One region of the Streptomyces sp. NPDC047028 genome, then DNA from elsewhere that is predicted to be linked to it. Evidence: riboswitches for the same ligand, from Rfam matches in the RefSeq annotation. Region 1 holds a riboswitch; the other holds the start of a gene.

What was found. A riboswitch is a leader RNA that binds a small molecule or an ion and turns the genes downstream of it on or off. The one in region 1 is predicted to bind S-adenosylmethionine.
Region 2: it holds a riboswitch for S-adenosylmethionine, as region 1 does, so the genes downstream of both, ABZ854_RS31300 (aminotransferase class V-fold PLP-dependent enzyme) here and thrC (threonine synthase) in region 1, are expected to answer to the same signal.

Annotation. Positions count from the first base shown of each region.
Region 1 covers NZ_JBEYVS010000019.1:5,677-20,507, reverse strand. Annotated here, with positions in the region: gene groL (chaperonin GroEL) at 1-1,224, opposite strand, end outside; gene ABZ854_RS18425 (cold-shock protein) at 1,559-1,762, opposite strand; gene ABZ854_RS18420 (MoaD/ThiS family protein) at 2,205-2,480, opposite strand; gene thrC (threonine synthase) at 2,477-3,778, opposite strand; SAM riboswitch class I at 3,797-3,939, opposite strand; gene ABZ854_RS18410 (glucosyl-3-phosphoglycerate synthase) at 4,097-5,041, shown strand; gene ABZ854_RS18405 (trehalose-6-phosphate synthase) at 5,142-6,539, shown strand; gene otsB (trehalose-phosphatase) at 6,647-7,513, opposite strand; gene ABZ854_RS18395 (DUF3263 domain-containing protein) at 7,550-7,774, opposite strand; gene ABZ854_RS18390 (extracellular solute-binding protein) at 8,032-9,288, opposite strand; gene ABZ854_RS18385 (ROK family protein) at 9,421-10,365, shown strand; gene nagA (N-acetylglucosamine-6-phosphate deacetylase) at 10,365-11,579, shown strand; gene ABZ854_RS18375 (1-phosphofructokinase family hexose kinase) at 11,721-12,659, shown strand; gene ABZ854_RS18370 (carbohydrate-binding protein) at 12,660-13,619, opposite strand; gene cdgB (diguanylate cyclase CdgB) at 13,749-14,831, opposite strand, start outside.
Region 2 covers NZ_JBEYVS010000048.1:11,960-26,790, forward strand. Annotated here, with positions in the region: gene ABZ854_RS31270 (hypothetical protein) at 1-167, opposite strand, end outside; gene ABZ854_RS31275 (heme-copper oxidase subunit III) at 322-942, shown strand; gene ABZ854_RS31280 (cytochrome c) at 1,018-1,833, shown strand; gene ABZ854_RS31285 (Rieske 2Fe-2S domain-containing protein) at 1,830-2,888, shown strand; gene ABZ854_RS31290 (cytochrome bc complex cytochrome b subunit) at 2,885-4,522, shown strand; gene trpD (anthranilate phosphoribosyltransferase) at 4,661-5,725, shown strand; SAM riboswitch class IV at 5,850-5,966, shown strand; gene ABZ854_RS31300 (aminotransferase class V-fold PLP-dependent enzyme) at 6,128-7,489, shown strand; gene ABZ854_RS31305 (Lrp/AsnC ligand binding domain-containing protein) at 7,620-7,901, opposite strand; gene ABZ854_RS31310 (rhomboid family intramembrane serine protease) at 7,898-8,641, opposite strand; gene ABZ854_RS31315 (hypothetical protein) at 8,793-9,032, shown strand; gene ABZ854_RS31320 (NYN domain-containing protein) at 9,070-10,413, shown strand; gene ABZ854_RS31325 (NlpC/P60 family protein) at 10,626-11,660, shown strand; gene ABZ854_RS31330 (NlpC/P60 family protein) at 11,941-12,954, shown strand; gene ABZ854_RS31335 (hypothetical protein) at 13,042-14,226, shown strand; gene ABZ854_RS31340 (glycosyltransferase family 4 protein) at 14,602-14,831, shown strand, end outside.

The sequences.
Region 1 (14,831 bases):
GCCCTCCTCGACGGCGGCCTTCGCGTTGCGGACGGCGTCCTCGATGCGGTGCTTGCGCTCCTTGAGCTCCACCTCGGTGGCGGCGCCGGCCTTGATGACCGCGACACCGCCGGCGAGCTTCGCCAGGCGCTCCTGCAGCTTCTCGCGGTCGTAGTCCGAGTCGCTGTTCTCGATCTCGGCGCGGATCTGGTTCACCCGGCCGTTGACCTGGTCCGAGGAACCGGCACCGTCGACGATGGTGGTCTCGTCCTTGGTGATGACGACCTTGCGGGCGCGGCCCAGGAGGTCCAGGGTCGCGTTCTCCAGCTTGAGGCCGACCTCCTCGGAGATGACCTCGCCGCCCGTGAGGATGGCGATGTCGCCGAGCATGGCCTTGCGGCGGTCGCCGAAGCCCGGGGCCTTGACGGCGACGGACTTGAAGGTGCCGCGGATCTTGTTGACGACCAGGGTCGACAGGGCCTCGCCCTCGACGTCCTCGGCGATGATCAGCAGCGGCTTGCCCGACTGCATGACCTTCTCCAGGAGCGGGAGCAGGTCCTTGACGGAGCCGATCTTGGAGTTCGCGATGAGGATGTAGGGGTCCTCCAGCGACGCCTCCATGCGCTCCATGTCGGTGGCGAAGTAGGCGGAGATGTAGCCCTTGTCGAAGCGCATGCCCTCGGTGAGCTCGAGCTCGAGGCCGAAGGTGTTGCTCTCCTCGACGGTGATGACGCCTTCCTTGCCGACCTTGTCCATCGCCTCGGCGATCAGCTCGCCGATCTGGGTGTCGGCGGCGGAGATGGACGCCGTGGAGGCGATCTGCTCCTTGGTCTCGACGTCCTTCGCCTGCTCCAGCAGGGCGGCGGAGACGGCCTCGACGGCCTTCTCGATGCCCCGCTTGAGGGCCATCGGGTTGGCGCCGGCGGCTACGTTGCGCAGACCCTCCTTGACCAGGGCCTGGGCGAGCACCGTCGCGGTCGTCGTACCGTCACCGGCGACGTCGTCCGTCTTCTTGGCGACTTCCTTGACGAGCTCGGCGCCGATCTTCTCGTACGGGTCCTCCAGCTCGATCTCCTTGGCGATGGACACACCATCGTTGGTGATCGTGGGGGCGCCCCACTTCTTCTCAAGGACGACGTTGCGGCCCTTGGGGCCGAGGGTGACCTTGACGGCGTCGGCGAGCTGGTTCATACCGCGCTCAAGGCCGCGCCGCGCCTCCTCGTCGAACGCGATGATCTTGGCCATGTGAAGTGGTCCCTCCAGGACTGGGGGTGATTCTTCGGACCGCGCCCGCGCCCGCGACGGACGGCCTGCCTGCCTCGTGGTTCCTTGCCCCACCCGGCTTGCGGGCCTCACCGACCCGGTCCTTCGTTGTCACTCTCACCTTCAGAGTGCTAACGCCAATGATTAGCACTCGGCACCGTCGAGTGCAAGCGCCTCTCGGGGGTCGGCCACGCCCTCCGCCGACGGCGAAACGGTGCGAGCACCTCCCCCCGCACGGTGAGCGCGCGCTCACCCGTCCCGGGCATGCCGAAGGGCCCGTACCCCGGGAGGTGCGGGCCCTTCGTGCAGCAACGTTTCAGGCGGTGACGCGAACCATGTCGGCCTGCGGGCCCTTCTGGCCCTGCGAGATCTCGAACTCGACCCGCTGGCCCTCTTCAAGGCTGCGGTAGCCGTCCATCTGAATGGCGCTGTAGTGGACGAAGACGTCCGCACCACCGTCGACCGCGATGAAGCCGTACCCCTTCTCCGCGTTGAACCATTTGACGGTGCCCTGAGCCATGCCTAACTCCCCTATTACTGGCCCTTGCACAGATCCGCACTTCGCGGACCCGGGTCAGACCTCGCCCCCCAACGGTCGGGGGCGTGCGCCGGAACGCGTCGACCGCGGCTGAATGTATCTGTCCAACTGCCGTCTGCAACAGGTCAATCGGACGAGAATTCTGGACGAGCCCGATCCGGAATGTGGTGAGAATTCGCCCGAATTCAGGGCAAGTCGGGCCGGACAAAGGGAGTAAATGCCGCGAAAGGGCCACACAGTTTGGCCATTTCTTGCCGGGTCCGCGGCACCATTCCAGGGCTCCCGACCCTCGGTCCGGGAGCGCGTTCCCCAACTCTACCGCGCTCAATCACACAGAATTGCCCCCTCCGTTTCTCTCACGGAGAGGGCAATCCGGTGAACAATCAGTGACCGGCATTACCGAAGGTAATGTTCGGTCATTCGGTCAGCCTCCGGCGACGGCCGGAATGATGGAGACGCCGGCGCCGTCGGGGGTGGCCGTCTGCAGGCCCTGCTCGAAGCGGACGTCGTCGTCGTTGACGTACACGTTGACGAACCGGCGCAGCTTGCCCTGGTCGTCCAGGACGCGGGCGGCGATGCCGGTGTGGTGCTTCTCCAGGTCCTCGATGACCTCGGACAGCGTCGCGCCCTCGGCGGCGACCTCGGCCTGCCCGCCGGTGTAGGTACGCAGAATGGTGGGGATGCGAACGGTCACGCTCATGCGAGGCCAGCCTCTCGGAAGGAGTCCAGGTTCGGGCGGATGGTGGCGGTGAGGCCGGTCCCGGCCACCGCGTCCAGGGTCTTGAGGCCGTCGCCCGTGTTGAGGACGACCGTGGTCTTCGTCGGGTCCAGCAGGCCCTCCTTGAGCAGCTTGCGGGTGACGCCGACGGTCACGCCGCCCGCGGTCTCCGCGAAGATGCCCTCCGTGCGGGACAGCAGCTTGATCGCGTCGACCACTTCCTCGTCGGTCACGTCCTCCACGGCACCACCCGTGCGGCGCGCGATGTCGAGGACGTAGGGCCCGTCGGCCGGGTTGCCGATGGCCAGCGACTTGGCGATCGTGTTCGGCTTCTGCGGCCGTACGACGTCGTGCCCCGCCTTGAACGCGGTCGACACCGGCGAGCAGCCCTCGGCCTGCGCGCCGAAGATCCTGTACGGCTTGTCCTCGACCAGACCCAGCTTGATCAGCTCCTGCAGACCCTTGTCGATCTTCGTGAGCTGGGAGCCGGAGGCGATGGGCACGACGAGCTGGTCGGGCAGCTGCCAGCCGAGCTGCTCGCAGATCTCGTACGCCAGCGTCTTGGAGCCCTCCGCGTAGTACGGCCGCAGGTTGACGTTGACGAAGCCCCAGCCCTCGCCGGCCGGATCGCCGATCAGCTCGGAGCAGAAGCGGTTCACGTCGTCGTAGTTGCCCTCGATGCCGACGAGGTCGCCGCCGTAGATCGCGGCCATGACGACCTTGCCCTGCTCCAGGTCGTGCGGGATGAACACGCAGGAGCGGAAGCCGGCCCGCGCGGCGGCGGCGCCGACCGCGCCGGCGAGGTTGCCGGTGGAGGAGCAGGACAGGGTGGTGAAGCCGAAGGCGCGCGCGGCCTCCAGGGCCTGGGCGACGACCCGGTCCTTGAAGGAGTGCGTCGGGTTGCCGGAGTCGTCCTTGACGTACAGACCGCCGGTGACGCCGAGTTCCGCGGCGAGGTTGTCGGCCTTGACGAGCTTGGTCCAGCCGGGGTTGATGTTCGGCTTGTCGGCCACGTCGGCGGGGACGGGCAGCAGCGGGGCGTACCGCCAGATGTTCGCGGGGCCGGCCTCGATGCGGGCGCGGAGTTCCTCGGTGTCGTAGGCGGAGAAGTCGTACGCGATCTCCAGCGGGCCGAAACACTCCTCGCAGGCGAAGAGGGGGCCGAGCGGGACGCGGTGACCGCACTCGCGACAGCTCAGGGCCGCGGCGGGACCGAGGTCGACGGCGGACGTCGAGGCGGGGGTGGAGGTGCTGGAGTCTGCAACTGTCTGCGCAGCCATGTGAGGCGAGGCCCTTTCTCCTCATCTTTCTCACGACGCACTTCGCCGTGAGACGGATTTGGCACCTTCCCTAGCCGGGAGCCTCGCTACGAAGACGAGTGCCGGCTGGAGGGTTGCCGGGGCTTCATCGGGCCGTTTCCCTCTGCCCCTCTGGATGAGCGGTATTCGGTTGTGGACGCTTGCGACCCCCGGCATGCGACGGTCGTCGGCGTTGTTCAAGACTGTAACCGAAGGCCAGGACTGTTGAGATAGTCGTCCGAACCGCGAGATGGATCACGGTGACGCACCGTGATCACGAGGAGTGAGGAGCCGCAGGCCGTGCTGGAAGAAGTCGAGCGCTGGCTGACCACCCGGTCCTGGTCCGTGGCCGACCGTCCGCCGCACAAGATACTGGCCGCCAAGCGGTGCTCGGGCCAGTCGATCAGCGTGGTGCTGCCCGCGCTGAACGAGGAGGCGACGGTCGGGGCGATCGTCGAGGTCATCCGCCGTGACCTGGTGGAGCGGACGCCGCTGGTGGACGAGATCGTCGTGATCGACTCCGGCTCGACCGACCGCACCTCCGAGGTGGCCGCGGCGGCGGGCGCCCGCGTCGTCCACCGGGACGCGATCCTCCCCCGCATCCCGTCCGTCCCCGGCAAGGGCGAGGTGCTGTGGCGCTCCCTTCTGGTCACCCGGGGTGACATCGTCTGTTTCATCGACGCCGACCTGCGGGAGTTCTCCGCCGACTTCGTCTCGGGCATCGTCGGCCCGCTGCTGACCGACCCGGACGTGCACCTGGTCAAGGCCATGTACGACCGTCCCCTCGACGGCGCCGTCGGGCAGGGCGGCCGGGTCACCGAGCTGATGGCCCGCCCCCTGCTGAACATGCACTGGCCGCAGCTGGCCGGGTTCGTGCAGCCGCTCGGCGGGGAGTACGCGGCGCGGCGCGGCCTGCTGGAGCAGCTGCCGTTCCCGGTGGGCTACGGCGTCGAGCTGGGCATGCTCGTGGACGCGCTGCACCTGGTGGGCCTGGACGCGCTGGCCCAGGTGGACGTCGGCGTGCGCAAGCACCGGCACCAGGACGGGCAGGCGCTCGGCCGGATGGCCGCGGCGATCTACCGCACCGCGCAGCTCCGGCTGGCCCGCGGGCATCTGCTCCGGCCGGCGCTGACCCAGTTCGAGCGCGGGACGGACGGCTTCGAGCCGCGCACGTACTCGGTGGACACGGAGGAGCGGCCGCCGATGGCGGAGATCGCGGAGTACGCGGCACGGCGGGTGGCGTAGGCGCTGCCGGGCGGGGGGCGGCGGGAGAACGGCTGCATACCGTCCCTGGGCGGCCGGTATACACGTTTGAGGCGTTACGAGCCGGGCTAGGTTCAGGCGTATGGCTTCCACCGCTGCTCCCAAGGCTCAGGTGCTGGTCGCGTCCAACCGCGGCCCGGTGTCGTACACGGTCGGCGAGGACGGCTCGCTGAGCGCCAAGCGGGGCGGGGGCGGGCTGGTTTCGGGCCTGTCGGCGATCGGCTCCGACGCGGACTCGCTGTGGGTGTGCGCCGCGCTCTCCGACGGCGACCGCGAGGCGGTGCGGCGCGGTGAGGGCGAGCCGGGCGTGCGGATGCTGGACATCCCCGCCGACGTGCACGCCGACGCGTACAACGGGATCGCCAACTCGGTGCTCTGGTTCGTCCACCACCTGCTGTACCAGACCCCGCTGGAGCCCGTGTTCGACGCGGAGTTCCGGCGGCAGTGGGAGTCGTACCGGGCCTACAACCGGGCGTTCGCCGAGGCGCTGGCCGAGGAGGCCGGCGAGGGCGCGGCGGTGATGATCCAGGACTACCACCTGGCCCTCGCCCCCCGGATGCTCCGGCAGCTGCGGCCCGACCTGAGGATCGGCCATTTCTCGCACACCCCGTGGGCGCCGCCGGACTACTTCCGGCTGCTCCCTGACGACATCGCGGCGGAGCTGCTGACCGGGATCCTGGGCGCCGACCGGGCGGCGTTCCTGACCCGGCGGTGGGCGGACGCGTTCACCGCCTGCTGCCACGCCGTACTGGGCCCGGGCATCCCCTCCGGGACCCGGATCGGCGTGCACGGCCTGGGGGCCGACGCCGAGTTCCTGCGGGAGCGGGCGCACCGGGCGGACGTGGACGAGCGGATGGCGGGACTCCGGGAGGAGATCGGCGAGGGGCGGCGCACGATCGTCCGGGTGGACCGGACCGAGCTGTCCAAGAACATCGTGCGGGGGCTGCTCGCGTACCGGCACCTGCTGGCGGAGCACCCCGAGTGGCGCGAGCGGGTCGTGCACGTCGCGTTCGCCTACCCCTCGCGGCAGGACCTCGCCGTGTACCGGGACTACACCGCCGAGGTGCAGCGGGTGGCGGAGGCCGTCAACGCCGAGTTCGGTACGGCGGGCTGGACTCCGGTGCTGTTGCACGTCAAGGACGACTTCGCGCGGTCGCTGGCGGCGTACCGGCTGGCCGATGTGGCGCTGGTCAACCCCATCCGGGACGGGATGAACCTGGTCGCGAAGGAGGTGCCGGTCGTGTCGGAGTCGGGGTGTGCGCTGGTGCTGTCGCGGGAGGCGGGGGCGTTCGAGGAGCTGGGCGAGGACGCGGTGTGCGTGAATCCGTATGACGTGGTGGGGACGGCGGAGGCGTTGCACGCGGCGTTGAGCATGCCGGAGGGGGAGCGGTCCGATCGGTGCAAGCGGCTGGCCGCCGCGGCTACGGCGTTGCCGCCTGCGAAGTGGTTCCTGGACCAGCTCGGCGCACTGGACGATTGAGAGCGTGGACCAGCGGGCCGGGGATTTCCGGTGCCCGGCGCCGTCGGCCGTGCCCACCCGTTCCGCCCTGCGGAACGCCTGCCCACGGCGGTGGCGGGGGCGGCCCGTCAGCGCAGCTCGGCCGCCAGTGACCGGAGCAGGGATACGACTCCCTCGGGGCCGTTGACGACCAGGTCTGCTCGGTCCGACAGTTCGGTCACCTCCGTGCTGCCGCTGCAGACGAGGAGGGTGGGGAGGCCGTCGGAGCGGAGTTTCTCGAGGGCGGCGAAGGCGGGGAGGTCGCCGAGGTCGTCGCCGGCGTAGAGGACGGCGCCGGCGGAGATCTCGCGGACGTACTCCAGGAGGGCGACGCCCTTGTCCATGCCGGGCGGGCGGAGTTCGAGGACGAGGCGGCCGGGTTCGACGATCAGGCCGTGCCGGGTGGCGAGGTCGGTGAGCGGGCCGCGCAGGGCGTCGTAGGCGGCCTCGGGGTCGTCGGCCCGGCGGGTGTGGACGGCGAGGGCGCGGCCCTTCTCCTCGATCCACGTGCCGTGCCAGGCGCCGGCCCGGTCCAGGACGCCCGGCAGCTCCGCGCGGACCGCGGCGACGCCGGGGTGCGGGGCGGGCGCGCTGACGGTGCCGGAGACGGCGTCCCAGCGTTCGGCGCCATAGTGGCCGAGGACGACGAGGTGGTCGAGGCCGGGCACGCCGGCGAAACCGCCGTGCCGTACGGCGACCCCGGCGGGGCGGCCGGTGACCACGGCCACGGACGCCACCTCGGGCGCGAGCGCGGCCAGCGCGGGGACGGCGCCGGGGTGGGCGCGGGCCTGCTCGGGGTCGGCGACGATCGGCGCCAGCGTGCCGTCGAAGTCGAGGCCGATCAGCGCGGTGCGCGGCGCGGCGAGCAGGGCGGCGAGTCCGTCCTGCCCGGCCCGGGTCACCGGGGTGGGCAGCGGGTTGGCCGAGTCCGTCGAGTCCGTCGTATGGGAGCCCATACGGCGACACTATCCGCGGGGGGCCGTGCTCACTCCTCAGCGCTCGGAGCGGCGTGCGTCCCGCACCCGGCGCAGCCGGTTCACGGTCACCGGGTCGTGCGCCAGCGCCCGTTCGTCGTCCAGGAGGGCGTTGAGCAGCTGGTAGTACCGCACGGGCGCCATCCCCAGCTCCTCCCGTATGGCCCGCTCCTTGGCCCCGGGCCCCGAAAACCCCCGCCGCTCCAGCCCAAGAACCCCCAACTCCCGCTCACCCAATTCCATACCCCCCAAGGTAACGCCCCCAAAAAAGGGCGCGGGGAACTGCGCGAGAAGCCCCACCGGCCGCCGGCCAAAGACGACCGGCACCACCCCGCCCCAAAGGGGCGCGGGGAACTGCGCGATCAGCCCCCACCGGCCGGCAGCCGAGAACGACCAGCACCACCACACCCCCCAGGGGCGCGGGGAACTGCGCGAAACACCCCCACCGGCCGGCAGCCGAAGACGCACCCGAGTCACCCCGGCCCGAGCCGCGCAGCGACCTAGTTGGACGCCTCGCTGTCCGCAGCGGTCGCCTCCGCCTGGAGCCGGGTCAGCACGCCCGCCGGGCTGCCCGTCGGGGTGACGGCCTTTCCTATCTCCTTCTTCACGTCCGCACTGACCGCCGCCCAAGACGTCTTCCCCACGGGATACAGCTCGGAGTACGGCAACTGATCGAGGAACGGATGCAACTGCTTGTCCGCCGACGCGTCCGACTCGCTCATCGCGGTGGACGCCGACATGGTCACCGGCAGCAACCCGTACTCACGGGAGAAGGACAGGACGTTCTTCTCGCTGTAGACGAAGTCCAGGAACTTCCCGACCTGCTCGGCGTGCCCGTTCTGCTTGAACGCCATCATCCAGTCGGCGACCCCCATCGACGCCTTGGCCTTGCCCTCTCGCCCCGGCATCGGCACCGTCCCGAACTTCACGCCCTTCTTGGCGGCCTGCTGGATCAGCGTGGGGTGCCCGTTCAGCATGCCCACCTGCCCGTCGGCGAACGCCGCGAACGCAGCCGCGCGGTTCAGCTTTCCGGGGGCGACCGGCCCGGTCAGCCCCTTGCCGACCAGCTCGTCCTTGAGCCAGGTGAAGGTCTCTATGTTCTGCTCGGAGCCGATGGTGTAGGTGCCGACGTCGTCGGTGTAGCCGTCGCCGCCGCCCAGCAGCCACTGCATGGTCTCGGCCTGCGCCTCCTCCGGGCCGAGCGGCAGCGCGTACGGATACCTCACGCCCTTGGCCTTGAGCGCCTTCGCGTCGGCCGCCAGCTCGCTCCAGTCGCTGGGCGGGGTGATGCCGGCCTGGGAGAAGAGGGTCTTGTTGTAGAAGAGCACCCGCGTGGAGGCGGCGAACGGGATGCCGTACTGCAGGTGGTTCCACTGGCCCGCGTCGGACAGCGTGGACAGGAAGTCGGCCTGCGTGGCGATGGAGAGCAGGTCGGAGGCCTGGTACAGCTTGCCCTGGGCCGCGTAGTCGGCGTAGGCGCCGATCTGGGCCATGTCGGGGGCGTGCCCGGCGTCGACCATCTCCTTGACCTTGCGGTCGACGTCGTTCCACGAGTAGACGCTGACGTCGACCTTCACACCGGGGTGCTTCGCCTCGTACGCCGAGGCCAGCGCGTCCCAGTACTTCTGCGAGCTGTTCGCCGGGGAGTCGCCGTAGTCGGCGGCGACCAGCTTGAGGGTCACGTCGGACGAACCCGCGCCGCTCCCGCAGCCCCCGAGGACCGCCGTCATGCCCAGTGCGGACACGACCGCGATCATTCCTGCCGTACGCCGACCCACTGTCAAGCCCCAACCCTGCTGTCTGAGTGTTCAATATATGGACACATAAGGTCTACACCACGTGAGTGGACTAGACCTCTCCCGGGTGCGAGGGTCACACTAGGCCCCGTGGTGAGACATGTCATCGCCCTGGACGTGGGCGGTACCGGAATGAAGGCCGCCCTCGTCGGCGACGACGGCGCACTGCTGCACAGCGCCCGCCGCGCCACCGGCCGCGAGCGCGGCCCGGACGCCGTCGTCGAGGCGATCCTCGGCTTCGCCGCCGACCTGCGCGCCCATGGCGTCGAGCGCTACGGCACCCCCGCCGCGGCCGCCGGCATCGCGGTCCCCGGCATCGTCGACGACACCCACGGCACCGCCGTCTACGCCGCCAACCTCGGCTGGCGGGACGTACCCCTGCGCGATCTGCTCGCCGACCGGCTCGGCATGCCCGTGGCGCTCGGCCACGACGTGCGGGCCGGTGGTCTCGCCGAGGGCCGCCTCGGCGCGGGCCGGGGCGCCGACCGCTACCTCTTCGTCCCGCTGGGCACCGGCATCGCCGGCGCCATCGGCATCGACGGCCGGGTCGAGGCGGGCGCGCACGGCTTCGCGGGCGAGATCGGCCACATCGTCGTACGGCCCGACGGCGACCCCTGCCCCTGCGGGCAGCGCGGCTGCCTGGAGCGGTACGCCTCCGCTTCCGCCGTCAGCGAGGCCTGGGCCGCCGCCTGCGGTGACCCGGAGGCGGACGCAGCGGACTGCGCGAAGGCGGTCACGTCCGGGGACCCGAATGCCGTCCGGGTCTGGCAGCGGGCGGTCGACGCCCTCGCCGACGGCCTGGTCACCGCGCTCACCCTGCTCGACCCCCGCACCCTGATCATCGGCGGCGGCCTGGCCGAGGCCGGCGACACCCTCTTCGACCCGCTCCGCACCGCCGTCCGCCGCCGCGTCACCTTCCAGAAACTCCCCACCATCGTCCCCGCCGCCCTGGGCGACACAGCCGGCTGCCTGGGCGCGGGACTACTCGCGCAGGACCTGCTGGCGACCACCCCGACAACCCCGGAGGTATCCCCCTGATGACCCCTGAGCAGGAATCTCCGGCCCAGAGCAGCGCCCCGTCAGGGGCGCGGGGAACTGCGCGACCAGCCCCCACCGGCCCGCAGGTACTCACGGGCGCAACCGTGGTCCTCCCCACCGGCACGGTGAAGAACGGCACCCTCGCCGTGGACGGCAGGCACATCACCGAGACCGCACCGGCGAACGCCCCGCACCTCGACGTATCCGGCCACTGGCTCCTCCCAGGATTCGTGGACATCCACAACCACGGCGGCGGCGGCTCCAGCTTCAGCGGCACCCCCGACGACATCCTGCAAGCCATCCGCACCCACCGCGAGCACGGCACCACGACCCTCGTCGCCTCCACCGTCACCGACGAGATGGACCTGCTGGTCCGCCAGGCCGGCCTGCTCAGCGAACTCGCCGAGCAGGGGGAGCTGGCCGGGATCCACTTCGAGGGGCCGTTCATCTCGCCCTGCCGCAAGGGCGCGCACTCCGAGGGGCTGCTGCGCGACCCGGACCCGGCGGACGTCCGCAAGCTGGTCGACGCGGCGCGCGGCAAGGCGGTCATGGTCACGCTCGCCACCGAACTGCCGGGCGGCCTGGACTCCGTACGGCTGCTCGCTGAGCAGGGCGTGATCGCGGCGATCGGGCACACGGACGCGACGTACGAGCAGACGGTGGCGGCCATCGACGCGGGGGCGACGGTCGCCACGCACCTGTTCAACGCAATGCCCACGCTGGGCCACCGCTCCCCCGGCCCCGTCGCCGCCCTGCTGGAGGACGAGCGGGTCACGGTCGAGCTGATCAACGACGGCACCCACCTGCACCCGGCCGCGCTGGAGCTGGCGTTCCATCACGCGGGCCCGGACCGGGTCGCGTTCATCACGGACGCGATGGACGCGGCCGGCGCCGGCGACGGCCGCTATCTGCTCGGCCCGCTGGAGGTCGAGGTGAGCGACGGCGTGGCCCGGCTGGTGGAGGGCGGCTCGATCGCGGGCTCCACGCTCACCCTGGACCGGGCGTTCAAGCGGGCGGTGACCGTCGACGGGCTGCCGGTGGCGGACGCGGTGGCGGCGCTGTGCGCCAACCCGGCCCGGCTGCTGGGCCTGTCCGACCGGATCGGCTCGCTGGAGCCGGGCAAGGACGCCGACCTGGTGCTGCTGGACGAGAACTTCGACCTCAAGGGCGTCATGCGGCGCGGGGAATGGGTGGTCGCACCCCGACTGCCCTGATCCGTCCCACCACCGGGGAGACAGCAGGGAGACACGAGGAGACGACGGCCGTGCCGGGCTCTGGGCCGACCGCCGTCTCTTTGGCATGATCAGGGCTCCCGGAAACCGATGGCACAGGGACTTCGAGGGAGGTCGGCCCGGGTGATCCTCACGGTCACACTGAACACCGCTCTCGACCTCACCTACCGCGTACGGTCGCTGCGGCCGCGCGCCTCGCACCGGGTCACGGACGTCATCGAACGGCCGGGCGGCAAGGGCCTGAACGTGGCGCGCGTGCTGGCGGCCCTCGATCACGAGGTGACGGTCACCGGGTTCACGGGCGGCGCCACCGGCGCGACGGTCCGCGCCCTGCTCGCCGAGGTGCCCGGTGTGACGGACGCGCTGGTGCCGGTGGCCGGCGCGACCCGGCGCACCGTCGCCGTGGTGGACGAACTGGCCGGTGACACGACCCAGTTGAACGAGCCCGGCCCCCAGGTCGCGCCCGCCGAATGGGCCGCGTTCCTGCGGGCGTACGACGGCCTGCTGTCCGGCGCCTCCGCCGTGGCCCTGTGCGGGAGCCTGCCGCCGGGCGTGCCGGTGGGGGCGTACGCGGGCCTGGTCCGGGCGGCCCGCACGGCCGGCGTCCCCGTGCTGCTGGACACGAGCGGCGAACCGCTGCGGCGCGGGGTGGCCGCGCGTCCGGACATCATCAAGCCCAACGCGGAGGAACTGGCCGAACTGACCGGCTCCCACGAGCCGTCACGTGCCACCCGGGACGCCCGCCGCCGGGGCGCCCACGCGGTGGTGGCCTCGCTCGGCCCGCAGGGTCTGCTGGCCGTGACCCCGGACGGCGCGTGGCGCGCCGCCCCCGTCGCCCACGTCCACGGCAACCCGACCGGCGCAGGCGACTCCGCCGTCGCCGGCCTTCTCTCGGGCCTCGTGGAACACCTGCCCTGGCCGTCCCGCCTGGCCCGCGCGATCGCCCTGTCGGCGGCGACGGTACGGGCCCCCGCGGCGGGCGAGTTCGACCGGGCGGCGTACGAGGAACTGGTGGGGCGGGTCGCGGTGACCGGGGACGTCAGCGTGGCCCAGCGCCCCTGATCAGCCCTTGACCTGGCCCTTCTTCAGCCACATCTGGTCGATCAGCACATTGCACTTGTCGCCGGCCTGGCAGGACACGGAGATCGTGTTGTGGCCCTTCTGGAGGGTGGGCCAGACATAGGAGTTGGTCCAGCCCTTGGTGAAGTCGCCGTCCTTGGCGTGCGCGTAGTTCTTCAGGCCCAGCTTGCTGCCGAAGGGCTTGCCGTTGACGGTGACCGTCATCGACTGGTCCTGGCCGGGCACGCTGTAGTTCACGAAGAGGGTGTACGGGCCGTCGTCGGGGATGTTGTCGACCGTCCAGGTGACCGACGAGCCGACCTGGTTGAGGTTGCCCACGTAGCTGCCGTCGGCGGACCGCGCCCCGGTGACGTCCGAGGCGACCGCGGCACCGCCGGCCAGCTGGAGCACCTTGTTGGAACCGTCGACCTTCGGCAGTTCCCCGGCCGCCTGGCTGCTGCCGGACGGGCTCGGTTCGCTGCTCTGGGACTGGGTCGGGCTGGGGGCCACCTGGCCGCTGGCCTTGTCGTTGTCCGAGTTGCCGTTGATCATCGCGATGCTGATGCCGATGACGACGGCGGCGACGACCGCGACCGCGCCGATCAGCAGGCCCTTGGTGTTCGGGCCGCGCCGGCCGGTGCCGCCGCCGGGCTGCATGGGGGTGCGGGTGGTCGGGGCGCCGCCCGGGAGGGTCTCCGGGGCCTGGTAGTAGGCGTTCGGCTGGTTGTAGCCGCCGGGGCCGCCCTGCGGGCCCTGCTGCTGCGGAACGCCCGGCTGCTGACCGTACGCGGGCTGCTGCTGGCCGTACTGGCGTTCGCCGACGGTGCGCACCCTGCTGACCGCGTTCGGGTAGCCGTAACCGCCGGACGGCGGCTGTGCTCCCCTGGCCTGGCCGTCGGCGTACAGATAGCCGAACGGGTCGTCGTCCTCGGGCGTGCTCGGGCCGTTGTCGCCGGGCGTCATCCCTTGGTCTCCTCAGCAGCTGCGGGCGGATGCGGTAACAGGTGTGGAAGGGCGAGCCTACCCGCTCCCGCACCCCCAAACGGGTGACGCGGACCGCACGAATCGGCTAGCGGCCCGCTGACCTGCCGCTCAGCCGGCGCGCCGGTGCTGTTTGGGACGAGATCGTTTCTCGACGTACATCCGCTCGTCGGCCGATTTCAGGACTTCGTCCGCCGTCATGCCGCAGTGCGCCCAGCCGATGCCGAAGCTGGCGCCCACCCGGACGGCCCGGCCCTCGGCGCGGATCGGCTGGATGATCTCGTTGCGCAGGCGTACGGCGAGGTCCTGGGCGTCGGCCTTGCCGAGGCCGTTGGCGAGGATCACGAACTCGTCGCCGCCGAGCCGGGCCACCGTGTCGCCGTCGCGGACACCCCGGGTCAGGCGCCGGGCGACCTCGATGAGGACGGCGTCGCCCGCGTTGTGCCCGAACCGGTCGTTGATCGACTTGAAGCCGTCCAGGTCGCAGAAGAGGACGGCGAGCCCCTTGGCGCCGTCGTCGTGGCCTTCCTCGGGGGCGACGGTGTGGACGTGGTGGTCGAAGCCGTCGTACGCCTCCGCGCCCGGTGCGAAGTCGAAGCCGTGCGCGGTGGGGGTGTCGTAGGCGGGATGGCCGTAGGCCGCGTCCAGGGACTCCAGCGCGCCGGCGTGCGCCGGGCGGTGACACAGCCGGGCGGAGAGCCGGGAGCGCAGCTCGGCGGAGTTCGGCAGGCCGGTGAGGGAGTCGTGGGAGGCGCGGTGGGCGAGTTGCAGCTCGCGGCGCTTGCGCTCCTCGATGTCCTCGACGTGGGTGAGCAGGAAGCGGGGTCCGTCGGCGGCGTCGGCGACGACGGAGTTGCGCAGCGACACCCAGACGTAGCTGCCGTCGCGGCGGCCGAGGCGCAGCTCGGCGCGGCCGCCCTCGGCGGAGGTCCGCAGGAGGGTGCCGATGTCCTCGGGGTGGACAAGGTCGGAGAAGGAGTAGCGGCGCATCGCGGAGGCGGGGCGGCCCAGCAGGCGGCACAGGGCGTCGTTGGTGCGCAGGATGCGGCCGTGCTGGTCGCCTCCCATCTCGGCGATGGCCATGCCGGAGGGGGCGTACTCGAACGCCTGGCGGAAGGATTCCTCACTGGCCCGCAGCGCCTGCTGCTCGCGCTCCAGGCGGACCAGGGCGCGCTGCATGTTGGAGCGCAGCCG
Region 2 (14,831 bases), on a different contig from region 1:
TCGATCCCGCCCTTGTCCAGCTCCGCCAGCACCGCGGCCGGGGTCGCGCACTCCACGAACTCCACCAGGGGCACGTCGGGAGCCGGCCGACGCCCGGCGGCGAGCCGCACTTGCTCGCGGGTGTTGGAGTCGTCGCTGTAGACCAGCACCGTGGCGGTCGGCTGCATTGTTCCTCCGGGACGTCAGCGTCGTACGGACAGGACGGACAGGGCCGTTTGGGCGGATGTTACTCCCCTGAAGACCACGTCAACACCGCTCCGACAGGGCCCAACACTCCGAACGGCACCCCCCGGGGTGAGGGCGGGATAAGCGACCGACATAATGTCGGTCGTGGCGACAGCAACGACAGTAGAAACCGGGCACGCGCACCCGTCGGTCAACCGGCCGAACCTCACCAGCGTCGGAACCATCATCTGGCTGAGTTCCGAGCTGATGTTCTTCGCGGCCCTCTTCGCGATGTACTTCACCCTTCGATCGGTGACCGGACCGGACCACTGGAAGTCGATGGCGGACGCGCTCAACGTCCCCTTCTCGGCGACGAACACCACGGTCCTGGTGCTCTCCTCCCTCACCTGCCAGCTCGGCGTGTTCGCGGCCGAGCGAGGTGACGTGAAGAAGCTCCGTGGCTGGTTCATCCTCACCTTCATCATGGGTGCCATCTTCATCGGTGGTCAGATCTACGAGTACACGGAGCTGGTGAAGAAGGACGGGATCTCCCTGTCCTCCGACCCGTACGGCTCGGTGTTCTACCTGACCACCGGCTTCCACGGCCTGCACGTGACCGGCGGCCTCATCGCCTTCCTGTTCGTCCTCGGACGGACGTACGCGGCGAAGAGGTTCACCCACGAGCAGGCGACCGCCGCGATCGTCGTGTCCTACTACTGGCACTTCGTCGATGTGGTCTGGATCGGCCTCTTCGCCACGATCTACCTGATCAAGTAACTCGGCGGGCCTGAAGACGGCCACCGATCCATCCCTGAAGCATCGACGCAGAAGATCCTGACACCGGGGTAATCCGTGAAAAAGCTCTCCGTACGACGACGCCATCCGCTGGCGGCGGTCGTCGTCCTACTCTTCGCGCTGGCGGCCACTGGGGGGCTGTACGCCGCGTTCGCGCCCGCGGGCAAGGCGCAGGCCGATGAGACCTCCCAGTCCCTCTCCAAGATCCAGGAGGGCAAGAAGCTCTACGAGGTCGGCTGCGCCAGCTGCCACGGCACCGGTGGCCAGGGCTCCTCCGACGGCCCGAGCCTGGTCGGCGTCGGCGCCGCCGCCGTGGACTTCCAGGTCGGCACCGGCCGCATGCCGGCCGCCACCTCCCAGGGCGCCCAGGAACCGAAGAAGAAGGTCACCTACAACCAGGACCAGATCGACCAGCTCGCGGCGTACATCGCCTCGCTGGGCGCCGGTCCGAGCGTTCCGACCAAGGAGCAGTACGGTCCGGACGGCGCCGACATCGCCAAGGGCGGTGAGCTGTTCCGCACCAACTGCGCTCAGTGCCACAACTTCACCGGCAAGGGCGGTGCCCTCACCAAGGGCAAGTACGCGCCGTCGCTGGACGGTGTCGCTCCGAAGCACATCTACGAGGCCATGCAGACCGGCCCGCAGAACATGCCGAACTTCCCCGACACCACGCTGACGTCCAAGAACAAGAAGGACATCATCGCGTACCTGCACGCGGTCGACAGCAGCGATACGACCAACCCCGGCGGCCTGGAGCTGGGCGGCCTCGGTCCGGTCAGTGAGGGCCTGTTCGCCTGGATCTTCGGCCTCGGCGCACTGATCGCGGTCGCCGTGTGGGTCGCCGCTCGGACCGCAAAGGCCAAGAAGTCATGAGTAGCCAAGACATTCCAGAAGAGAACCTGCCGGCAGAGCAGGAGCACGCGCACGGCGCCGTGGACGTCGCGGACGAGGAGAACCCCTTCTCCGACCCGGGGCTGCCGCCGCACGAGCACCGGATCCAGGACATCGACGAGCGGGCCGCCAGGCGGTCCGAGCGCATGGTCGCCCTGCTGTTCACGGTGTCGATGCTGGCCACCATCGGCTTCATCGCCTCGTACGTGTCGATCCCGGACGACAAGTCGATCTTCGTCTTCCCGATCGGTCACATCAGCGCGCTGAACTTCGCGCTGGGCCTGACGCTCGGCCTGGCCCTGTTCTGCATCGGCGCGGGCGCGGTCCACTGGGCCCGCACCCTGATGTCCGACGTCGAGGTCGCCGACGACCGTCACCCGATCGAGGCCTCTCCCGAGGTCCGGGCGAAGGTCCACGCGGACTTCCGCGAGGGCGCCAAGGAGTCGGCGCTCGGCCGCCGCAAGCTGATCCGCAACACGATGTTCGGTGCGCTCACCCTGGTGCCGCTGTCCGGCGTCATGCTGCTGCGCGACCTTGGTCCGCTGCCGCACGACAAGCTCCGGCACACGCTGTGGGCCAAGGGCAAGACCCTCGTCAACATGAACACGAACCAGCCGCTGCGTCCCGAGGACATCGGCGTCGGTTCGCTCACCTTCGCCAAGCCCGAGGGCCTGGAGGAGACCGACGAGGACTTCCAGAACGAGATCGCCAAGGCGGCCCTGATGATCGTCCGGCTGCAGCCGGGCAACATCAAGGACAAGCGCGAGCTCGACTGGGGACACGAGGGCATCGTCGCCTTCTCGAAGATCTGCACCCACGTGGGCTGCCCGATCTCCCTGTACGAGCAGCAGACGCACCACGTGCTGTGCCCGTGCCACCAGTCCACCTTCGACCTCTCCGACGGTGCCCGAGTGATCTTCGGCCCCGCCGGTCACGCCCTGCCGCAGCTGCGCATCGGCGTGAACGACGACGGTTACCTCCAGGCGCTCGGCGACTTCGAGGAGCCCGTCGGTCCTGCATTCTGGGAGCGCGGATGAGTACTGCAGCGAACGAAACGCCCCGCTCTCGCGGGAAGGCCGCGGCCGGCGAGCGCGTCGCCGACTGGGCCGACGGACGGCTCGGGATCTACTCCCTGGCCAAGTCCAACATGCGCAAGATCTTCCCCGACCACTGGTCGTTCATGCTCGGCGAAGTGTGCATGTACAGCTTCATCATCATCATCCTCACGGGTGTGTACCTGACGCTGTTCTTCCACCCGTCGATGAACGAGGTCGTGTACCACGGCAGCTATGTCCCGCTCCAGGGTCAGGCGATGTCCGAGGCGTTCAACTCGACCCTGCACATCTCCTTCGACGTGCGCGGTGGTCTGCTGGTCCGGCAGATCCACCACTGGGCCGCGCTGATCTTCCTCGCCGGCATGTTCGTGCACATGATGCGCGTGTTCTTCACCGGCGCGTTCCGCAAGCCGCGTGAGATCAACTGGCTGTTCGGCTTCCTGCTGTTCGTCCTCGGCATGTTCACCGGCTTCACCGGTTACTCGCTCCCCGACGACCTGCTCTCCGGCACCGGCGTCCGCTTCATGGAGGGCGCGATCCTGTCCGTGCCGATCGTCGGCACGTACCTGTCGTTCTTCCTCTTCGGCGGCGAGTTCCCCGGCCACGACTTCGTGGCCCGGTTCTACTCGATCCACATCCTGCTGCTGCCGGGCATCATGCTCGGCCTGATGGTGGGCCACCTGATCCTGGTCTTCTACCACAAGCACACGCAGTTCGCGGGTCCCGGAAAGACCGAGAAGAACGTCGTCGGCATGCCCCTGCTGCCGGTGTACATGGCCAAGGCCGGAGGCTTCTTCTTCCTGGTCTTCGGTGTCATCGCGGTCATCTCCGCGATCGCGCAGATCAACCCGATCTGGGCCATCGGCCCCTACCGTCCGGACCAAGTGTCCACCGGCGCCCAGCCCGACTGGTACATGGGCTTCTCCGAGGGCCTGATCCGCTTCATGCCGGGCTGGGAGATCAACTTCCTGGGCCACACGCTCGTCCTGGGCGTGTTCATCCCGCTGGTGATCTTCCCGCTGGTCCTGGTGGCCATCGCGGTCTACCCGTTCGTCGAGTCCTGGGTCACCGGCGACAAGCGCGAGCACCACATCCTGGACCGCCCGCGCAACGCCCCGACGCGTACCGCGTTCGGTGTCGCCTGGCTGACGATCTATATGATCCTGCTCGTCGGTGGTGGGAACGACCTGTGGGCCACCCACTTCCACCTGTCGATCAACTCGGTCACCTGGTTCGTCCGGATCTTCTTCTTCGTCGGACCGGTCATCGCGTTCATCGCCACCAAGCGGATCTGCCTCGGTCTGCAGCGCCGCGACCACGAGAAGGTGCTGCACGGCCGCGAGACCGGCATCATCAAGCGCCTGCCGCACGGTGAGTTCATCGAGGTGCACGAGCCGCTCAGCCAAGAGGCCCTGCACACGCTCACCGCGCACGAGCAGTACGAGCCGGCCGAGATCGGCGCCACGGTCGACGAGAACGGCGTCGAGCGCAAGGTGAAGGCCACGGAGAAGCTGCGCGTCAAGCTCTCCGGTGCCTACTACGGCGAGGGGAACCAGATCCCCAAGCCGACCGTAGAGGAGTACAAGGAGATCACGAGCGGCCACGGCCACCACTGATCCCGCGTCGCCACGCCACAGCGAAGGGCCCCGTCCGGTGTTCGGACGGGGCCCTTCGCCCTGCCCGGGGCTGGATAGGGTGGAGCCGTACTTTCCTGTACGTCCCTTCTCGTACGTCCATGACACCAGGAGCGGCTGATGAGCGCTGTGACCCCCGCTGGAGGCGACACCGCGGCGGGCCGTTCCTGGCCCGCCCTGCTGAACGGCCTGCTGTCCGGCCACGACCTGGCGGCCGACGACACCGCCTGGGCGATGGACCGGATCATGGGCGGCGAGGCGACGGACGCCCAGATCGCCGGGTTCGCGGTCGCGCTGCGCGCCAAGGGCGCCACCGTCCAGGAGATCACCGGGCTCGTGCGCACGATGTACGACCACGCCAACGTGATCGAGGTGCCGGGCTCAACCGTCGACATCGTCGGCACGGGCGGCGACGGCGCCAAGACGGTGAACATCTCCACCATGTCGTCGATCGTCGTCGCGGGCACCGGCGCGAAGGTCGTCAAGCACGGCAACCGGGCCGCGTCCTCCGCGTCCGGCGCGTCCGACGTGCTGGAGAAGCTCGGCGTCAACCTGGACCTGACCCCGCAGGGGGTCGTCCGGGTCGCCGAGGAGGCCGGGATCACCTTCTGCTTCGCGGTGAAGTTCCACCCGGCGCTGCGCCATGTGGGCGCCGCCCGAGGCCAGTTGGGGATCCGCACGGTGTTCAACCTGCTCGGCCCGCTGACCAACCCGGCGAAGGTGCGGGCGCAGGCGGTCGGTGTCGCCGTCGCGCACGAGGCGCCGATCGTGGCGGGCGTCTTCGCCGAGAGGGGCAACTCCTCGCTGGTCTTCCGGGGCGACGACGGCCTCGACGAACTGACCACCACGGCCACCTCGCGGGTGTGGGTCGTCCGGGACGGCAAGGTCACCGAGGAGAGCTTCGACCCGCGTGACGTCGGCCTCGACCTCGTCCCCGTGGAGGCCCTGCGGGGCGCCGACGCCTCCTACAACGCGGAGGTGGCCCGGCGCCTGCTGGACGGCGAGCGAGGCCCCGTCCGGGACGCCGTCCTGCTGAACTCGGCGGCCGCGCTGGTCGCCCTGGACCCCGGGCCCGGCACGCTGGCCGAGCAGATCCGGGCCGGCATGGACAGGGCGGCGGAGTCGATCGACTCGGGCACCGCGAAGCGCACCCTGGACCGCTGGGTGGCCGCGAGCAACGCATAGCCGCACGCGGCGGCCTGACCGGCACCGTCGGCCGGGCCGCCGCCGTAGTGGCCCCGGATCGCCGTGTCCCGTCATCCGGACAGAAGTTGCGCGCCGGCGATCAGCTCGGCTAGTTTCAGGCTCAGGTCATGAGTGACAGCCATTCGGCCCCGGCCGGCTGTCCGGCAACCCTCCTTCCGTGGCGGGGTGCCCCGGGTGAGGACCAGGTCGTGGGCAGCAAGGCTCACGGCAAGCGCGGACCCTCGCGTCACCAGGGGTCCTGGTCGTCGAGGAGCCTTCCATGAGCAAGCGAATGCGATAGGGCGTAGAGCCCCGCCTCCGCACACCCTCTTTCACTTTCCCCACGCTCGAGCCGTACCCGCTCGCGTGGTGGTTCCGCCTTGCCTCTCACGGGAGTTCGCCATGTCCGTCTCCACCGCTGCCACCCACCAGACCGTTTGTCCCCAGCTGCCCGTTCTCGGCCGGGATGTCACCGTCCCGCTCGTCACCGGCGGCGAGGTCACCTACGCGGCCCTCGACTACGCGGCCAGCGCCCCCGCCCTTCAGCGCGTCTGGGACGACGTGGCGGCCTACGCGCCGTACTACGGCAGCGTCCACCGCGGCGCCGGCTACCTCTCCCAGCTCTCCACCGACCTCTTCGAGAACGCCCGGACGACGGTCGCCGAGTTCCTGGACTGCCGTGACGACGACCAGGTGGTCTTCACCCGGTCGACCACGGACTCCCTCAACCTGCTGGCCCGCGCCCTCCCCGCCGACTGCCAGGTCTTCGTCTTCGAGACCGAGCACCACGCGTCCCTGCTGCCCTGGCAGGACGCCCGGGTCAGCTACCTCGACGCCCCCCGCACCCCGCAGCAGGCCGTCCACACCCTGGAGCGGGCCCTCGCCGACCGCGACCCGCACGGCCCGGCCCTGGTCTGCGTCACCGGCGCGTCCAACGTCACCGGTGAGCTGTGGCCCGTACGCGAGCTGGCGGCCGCCGCCCACGCGCACGGCGCCCGCATCGTCCTGGACGCCGCCCAGCTCGCCCCGCACCACCCCGTCTCCCTGCGGGACCTCGACGTCGACTGGGTCGCCTTCTCCGGCCACAAGCTGTACGCCCCGTTCGGCTCCGGAGTCCTGGCCGGCCGCGCCGACTGGCTGCGGGCCGCCGAGCCGTACCTCGCGGGCGGCGGCGCCAGCCGCAAGGTGAGCAGGCGCCAGGACGGGGGTGTGGACGTGGAGTGGCACGAGAGCGCCGCCCGCCACGAAGCCGGCTCCCCGAACGTCATCGGCGCCTACGCCGTCGCCTCGGCCTGCAAGGCACTGACGGAGGCCGGCTGGGACACCCTGGTCGCCCGCGAGCAGCACCTCGTCGAGAAGGTCCGCACCGGCCTGGCCGGGGTCCCCGAGGTGAAAGTCCTCTCCCTCTTCGGCGACGACGCCCCGCGCGTCGGCGTGATCTCCTTCGTCGTCGAGGGCTGGAACAGCTCCCACTTCGCCGCCGCCCTCTCCGCCGAGTACGGCATCGGTGTCCGCGACGGCCTCTTCTGCGCACACCCCCTGCTCCGCACCCTCCTCGGCACGTCCCCCCAGACCCAGGGCGAATGCGGAGCCCCCGAGGCCGCCCCCGGCGAGAAGTCCCTCAACGCCATCCGAGTCAGCTTCGGCGCGGGCACCCCGGACGAACACACGGACCGCTTCGTCACAGCGGTACGAGAACTGGTGACCGAGGGTGCCAAGTGGACTTACCACACAGAAAACGGCCGCTGCGTCCCGGCGGTCTGAGACCTGCCCGAGGACAAGCGCCCCGAAGGGGCGCGGGGCTGTGTCGATATGCGGCTCCGCCGTGTGGGCGCGATCAACCACGACACACCCGCACCCGCGCACGATCCGCGCCCCGCAGACGCGTAGGCGACTAGGAATCCAATCCAATAGCAAACGCAGCCTCAAGATCATGCTGCGAGTACGTCCGGAACGCCACGTGCGTATCCGTCCCCTCCACCCCGGGAATCTTGCTGATGCGCCCCGGAATGACATCCGCCAGATCCTCGTGCCGCCGCACCCGCACCATCGCGATCAGGTCATACGTCCCGGTGACGGAGAACACCTCGCTCACCGACTCCAGCGAAGCGATCCGCTCCGCGATCTCGGGGATCCGGTCCACGCTGGTCTTGATCAGAACGATCGCGGTGATCACGGCTGGTTCTCTCCCTCGGGTACCGGGGCGGCTGCGCCCTTCACTCTAGTGGCACGGCCGTAGCGCCCCCACGCGTAGAGGAACCCCAGCCCGAAGCCGACCAGGTGCGCCAGGTAGGCCACCCCCGGCCCCTGCGCCGACCGCTCCGCCGCCAGCCACTGCAGCCCCGCCCAGAACGGCAGCACCACCCACGCCGGGAAGCGCAGCGGCAGGAAGAACAGGAACGGGAGGAGACTGGTCACACGGGCCCGGGGGAACAGGTACAGGAACGCCCCGAGGACCGCCGAGATCGCCCCGGAGGCGCCGACCAGCGGCTCCTGGGAGGTGGTGTTGGCGGCCGCGTAGCCCAGCAGGGCCAGGTATCCGCAGCCGAGATAGAAGAGGGTGAACTCCACCCGGCCCATCCGTTCCTCGGTCATCGCCCCGAAGACGAAGAGGAAGAGCATGTTGCCGAGCAGATGCACCCAGCTGCCGTGCACGAACAGGGCCGTGGCTGGGGTGAGCGCCTGCCGGACCGTTCCTTCGAACAGGTTCGCGGGGATCACGCCCCAGTGCCGGAAGTACGCCCGCTGCGCGGCGAGCAGCGCGTCCCCGGAGCCGTATCCCGGAGTCAGCCCGGAGGCCGGGCCCAGCACGAAGAGCAGGCAGCACAGGGCGATGAGGCCGTACGTCATCGGCGCCGGGGAGTGCCGGACCGCCCTGATGGTCCGGCCGGCCGTCGTGCTCCAGTGGCTGATCATGAATACAGAGCATGACGTAACGGGACTCAACCCGACAGACCGCCTCGCCGCCGTGGACAGAAGGGCGGCGGGGACCGCGCAGGCCGTAGGGTTACGAGCCACACGCGCCCGGACCGGCGCGGACCGACACGACGAGGAGCGAACAGTCACGATGACGGTGCCCCTGCCGACCGCCACGACACGATGGCGCTGCACCCTCTGCGGCAATCTGACCCGCTTCGACGTCACGCGCTCGTCGAAGGTCGTCGAGTACGTCCACCTCGACCTGGCCGGTGAGCCGACGGTCGAGGAGCGCGAGGTGGTCAGTGAGACCATCGAGTCGGTGCGCTGCCGCTGGTGCAACGCGGTGGACCAGGTGGAACTCGTGGACAGGCCGGGCTCCGGCTCCTGAGGGGAGCGGGACCCCGCACAGCATTGGGGTGTGACGGATGGTGGAGACCGCAGGCGGGGGGCCGGGCGACGGCACCGCTGAGGTGCTTGACCGTCCGCTGCCCGACGGCGTGCGCCGCCGGGTCGTACAGATCGTCTCGGACGGCTTCGGCGGGCTGACCGTGGCGGAACTGCCCGCCCAGTTGCGGCAGTACGCCCGCTTCGCCCCCAATCGGCGGACCAAGTTCGCGGGCAACGCGATGGCGGCCGCGCTGGAGACCGACGCGGTCTTCCGGCAGCGGATCGGGGAGAAGTTCAGAGAGGCGCAGCCGGAACTGTCCGGCGCCCTCGACTCCGGCTCGCCGCCCCCGGCCGCGGATCCGCTCGACGTGGCGGCCGCGGCCTACGTGCTGCGCCCCGGGGGCTGGGTGAAGCTGGTCACCGCGGCCGGCGAGGAGGCCCAGCGCGCCGACGCCGAACGCGCCGACGAGGAGAGCCGTGCCGAGCTGGAGCGGCTGCGCGAGGAGCTGGCCGAGGCCCGCGGGCAGACCCGTACCGAGACCGAACGGCTGCGCGCGGAGCTGGAGTCGGCGAAACGGGAGGCCGAGACGCTGCACCGCAAGCTGCGGGCCGCGCTCAGCGACGTCAAGCGCGGCGAGGCCGCCCTGCGCAAGGCGCGGGGCGAGACCGACGCCGTACGGGCCGAGGCGCAGGCGCAGGTGTCCGCCGCGGAGAGCGAGACCCGGCGGCTCAAGGCCCGCCTGGGCGAGGCCGAGGCCGGCCTGGAGGCCACCCGGCGGGCCGCCAGGGAGGGCCGCAGCGTCGAGGACATGCGGGTACGGCTGCTGCTCGACACCCTGCTCGACGCCACCCAGGGGCTGCGCCGGGAACTCGCCCTGCCGCCCGTGTCCGTGCGGCCCGCCGAGACCGTGGACGCGGTCGAACCGGGACGGATGACCCCGAAGGACATCGCGGCGCGCGCCCTGTCCGAGAACGACCCGGCCATCCTCGACCAGCTGCTCGCGCTGCCGCAGGCCCATCTCGTCGTCGACGGCTACAACGTCACCAAGACCGGCTATCCGCAGATGCCGCTGGAGAAGCAGCGGCTGCGGCTGCTCGGCCAGCTCTCCCAGCTCGCCGCGCAGACCGGCGCGGAGGTCACCTGCGTCTTCGACGGCGCCGAGCTGGCCGCGCCGGTGCTCCTCGCGCCGCCGCGCGGCGTGCGGGTGCTGTTCTCCAAGCCGGGGGTCACCGCGGACGAGCTGATCCGCCAGCTGGTGCGCGCCGAACCGCCGGGCCGGCCGGTCATCGTCGCCTCCACCGACCGCGAGGTGGCCGACGGAGTGGCCCGGGCAGGCGCCCGACCGGTCGCCTCTGCGGTACTTCTGAAGCGGTTGTCCTGAACGTTCAACGGGCATACTTAATGCCCGAATTGGCCGTATCGTCACGCAACGTAGTGTCAACCCGGCATCACTGCACGTACGTTGAGTGCAAAGAATGCATTGAGTGACCGTCTTTTTTGGCGTGAGGATTTGAACTGATCACAAGTAGGTCACTAGGGTCTGGGCTCGAACCTCCGAACGGGTGAACACTCACAAGAAGGAGTTCGTCCTCCGTGGCGTCCCACCGTCGACCCAAGCAGCCGAGTCGCACGCGCGTGACCGTGCTGACCACAGCGGCAGCAGCCGCCGTCGCACTGAGCGCGAACGCCGCGAACGCCGCGCCGAGCGAGAAGCCCAGCAAGAGCGAGGTCAAGGCGAAGGTCGACAAGCTCTACGAGCAGGCCGAGCAGGCCACCGAGAAGTACAACGGCGCCAAGGAGAAGCAGGAGAAGCTCCAGAAGGAGATCTCCACCATCCAGGACAACGTCGCCCGCGGCCAGCAGGACCTCAACAAGCTGCGCGACGGCCTGGGTTCACTGGCCACCGCCCAGTACCGGTCCGGCGGCATCGACCCCTCCGTCCAGCTCTTCCTGTCGTCCCACCCGGACGACTTCCTCGACAAGGCCTCCACGCTCGACCAGTTGAGCAGCCAGCAGGTCGAGTCGCTGAAGAAGATCCAGGACAAACAGCGCGAACTCGCCCAGGAGCGCTCCGAGGCGAGCGACAAGCTGAAGGACCTGGCCTCCACCCGCACGGAGCTGGGCAAGAAGAAGAAGGAAGTCCAGGGCAAGCTCGCCGCCGCGCAGAAGCTGCTCAACACCCTCACCGCCAAGGAGAAGGCGGAGCTCGCGCAGCAGCAGGCGCGCGCCAACCGCTCCTCCTCCGAGCGCGTGCACCTCGGCGACGCCCCGCCGGCCTCCGGCATGGCCGGGGCGGCCTTCTCCGCCGCCCAGAGCAAGATCGGCTCGCCCTACGTCTACGGCGCCTCCGGTCCCTCCTCCTTCGACTGCTCGGGCCTCACCTCCTGGGCCTACGCCCAGGCCGGCGTCTCCATACCCCGCACCTCCCAGGCCCAGGCCAACGCGGGCACGAGGATCTACAGCGTCAGCCAGCTCAAGGTCGGCGACCTCGTGCTCTTCTACGGCGACCTGCACCACATCGGCCTCTACGCCGGCAACGGCCAGGTGCTGCACGCCCCGCACACCGGCGCCAGCGTGCGCTACGAGTCGATCAGCAACATGCCGTTCCAGTTCGGCGTCCGCATCTGAGACCCCCCGGCGCCCTCGCCGGTACGGCCGTTGAACGCCGCGAAACGCTGACCCGGGGCGCCCGAACGGGCGAATCCCCCGGACCGGAACTGACCCCACGCCCCGCCCATGACCTGCGTCAGTGGCGGGGCGTGGCGTTGTTTCCCCCCGTTTGCCCCCTTGGCGTCTTTGGCCGGGGCCCCTCCGCACGGTTACTGTCTGCCGCGTTTCCCCGGCGCCGTGGCCTCCCCCGTCCCGGCGCCCGGGGAAGCGGTACCTGTCGTCAGCGGGAAGGACGCCCGTGGGGTCTCATCGCCGCCTTGCACCGTCCGGGTTCGACCGGGGCGCCGCCGCGGCCCTGTGCGTGATGTCGGCAGCGGCCGCCGCCCTCGGCGCCGCACCCGCCGACGCGGCGCCGCACGGCGGCACCAGGGCCGAGGTGGACCGCCTCTACCAACAGGCCGAGAAGGCCACCGAGGCGTACGACAAGGCCGGGGAGCGCGCCCACACCCTGCGCCGGCAGATCAACGACGCCCAGGACCGCATCGCCCGGCAGCAGCAGCGCGTCAACACCATGCGCGAACAGCTCGGTTCGGTGGCCGGCGCCCAGTACCGGTCCGGCGGCATCGACCCCACCGTCGCCCTGCTCTTCTCCGACGACCCCGCCGACTACCTCGACAAGGCCTCCACCCTCGACCGCATCGGCGCCCAGCAGGCCGGACAGCTCAAGGAGTTGCGGTCCGCGCTGCGCGACCTCTCCCAGGAACGCGCCGAGGCGGCCGGGAAACTCGCCGAGCTGGAGAAGAGCCGCAAGGACGTCTCCACGCACAAACGGGCCGTCGAGAAGAAGCTCGCCAGGGCCCGGCAGCTCATCAACTCGATGCCCGCCGCCGAGCGCGCCGCCTACGAGCGCACCTCCCGCGCCGGCACCCGCGACCTGCCCGACCTGGCCGGCGTCGTCGCCCCCGACGCCCGCGCCGCGGCCGCCGTCGCCGCCGCGCGCTCCGCCCTCGGCCGCCCCTACGTCTGGGGCGCCAACGGCCCCTCCGGCTTCGACTGTTCGGGCCTGATGCAGTGGTCGTACGCACACGCCGGGATCCACCTGCCGCGCACCTCCCAGGAGCAGCGGCACGCCGGCCGGCGCGTCCCGCTCTCCCAGGCCCAGCCCGGCGACCTCGTCGTCTACCGCTCCGACGCCAGCCACGTCGGCATGTACGTCGGCCACGGCCAGGTCATCCACGCCCCCTACCCGGGCGCCGCCGTACGCTACGACCCCGTCGGCATGATGCCGATCTCCTCGGTCACCCGGCCCTAGGCCCTGTCGTCACATTCCCGTCGTCGCGGGGCAGGCGGGAATGTGACGACAGGGCCTAGCTCGCGCCACGCCCCGTACGATCGGGAAATGGCTGGTCGACGGCGGACACGGGGAGCGGCAGCGCTCTGCCTGCTGCTCACGCCCCTCGCCGGATGCGGCGGCCCGACGGCGGCCGACACCGCCCGCACCGGCGTGCAGCGCGTCCTGGACCAGCGCTCGACGGCCCTGCTGCACCACGACGAGACCGCGTACGGCGCGACGGGCACCCGCGCCGAGTACGCCCGCCTGCGCGCCCTTCCGCTGGCCTCCTGGGCCTACCGGGTCACCGGCGTCCACACCACCGGCTCAGGCGCCACCGCCGACGCCGAGCTGCGCTACCGGGTCGCCGGCTACGACAAGGCACCCGTCAGCGTCCACCGCACCCTCACCCTCAGCCGCGCGCCCCACGGGCGGTGGTACGTCACCGCCGACCGGCCCGCCGAGAAGGCCGGGAGGCAACTGTGGGACGAGGGCACGGTGACCGCAGTCCGGGGCGCGCACAGCCTGGTCCTCGGCACCGGGCAGCCTGCCGGCACGCTGCGCGGCTACGCCCGGCTCGCCGACCACGCCGTCCCGGCCGTCTCCGGCGCCTGGGGCACGGACTGGGCCCGCCGGGTCGTCGTCCTCGTCCCGCGCACGCTCCAGGGCATGGCCGGACTGCTCGGCTCGCCCGCCTCGGACTACCGGGGCATCGCCGCCGTCACCACGGGGGAGGTGGGGGGCTCGGGCAAGGCCCCGGCGGACCGGGTCGTCGTCAACCCCGAGGCGTACGCCGTCCTCGGTGACCTCGGCAAACAGGTCGTGCTCACCCACGAGACGACCCACGTCGCCACCCGCGCCCACACCACCCCGGCGACCCCGCTGTGGCTCTCCGAGGGCTACGCCGACTGGATCGGCTACCTCGACACCGGCCGCACGGCCGCCGAGGCGGCCCCGGAACTCGCCCGTGCCGTCCGGGCCGGCCACACGCCGGCCGGCCTGCCCGCCGACGGGGACTTCGCCTTCACCGGCGACCCGGCGAAGCTCGCCCGGGCCTACGAGGGCGGCTGGCTGGCCTGCCGCATGATCGCCGCCCACTGGGGGCGGTCCCGGCTCGACGCGTTCTACCGCGCCGTAGGCGACCACGGAGAACGGTCCGGCGCGCTGCCCCAGGCCCTGAACCAGGTCCTCGGCACGACCCCGGCCGCCTTCACGGCCCGCTGGCGCCAGTACGTGAGCGACCAACTGGGCTGACCCGCGCTCAGCGGGAGCGGCCGAGGGCGGTGATCGCCTCCCGCAGCCAGGCCCGCCCGGCCTCGCCGGCGGCCCTCGCCACCCACAGCATGCCCTCCCTCCCCACCCACAGCATGCCCTCCCTCCCCACCCACCCGACTCGCTTGGCTGACAACCGGGAGGAGGGCATTCCCCGGACGCGGCCCACTCGCCCCTGCGGCTCGGGCGTGTGGGGAGGGGGCGCGGGCGCCGCACGGCTGCTCGCCCGGGGCGGTGGCCGGGGTGCTGCGGTTGCGGTTGATCGCTCGGCTCGGGCGGGGGGTTTTGCCTCGCCTTGTAGCCGGCCGAGTCGGGTGGGCGGGTGGGCCAAGGGGGCGGCCGGTAGAGTCCGCGGCGATGGACAAGACCCTCATCGTGACCAACGACTTCCCGCCCCGCCCCGGCGGCATCCAGGCGTTCCTGCACAACATGGCCCTCCGCCTGGACCCCGAGCGGCTGGTCGTCTACGCCTCCACCTGGAAGCGGAGCCGCGACGGCATCGAGGCCACCGCCGCCTTCGACGCCGAGCAGCCCTTCCCCGTCGTACGCGACCGCACGACCATGCTGCTGCCCACCCCCGGCGCCAC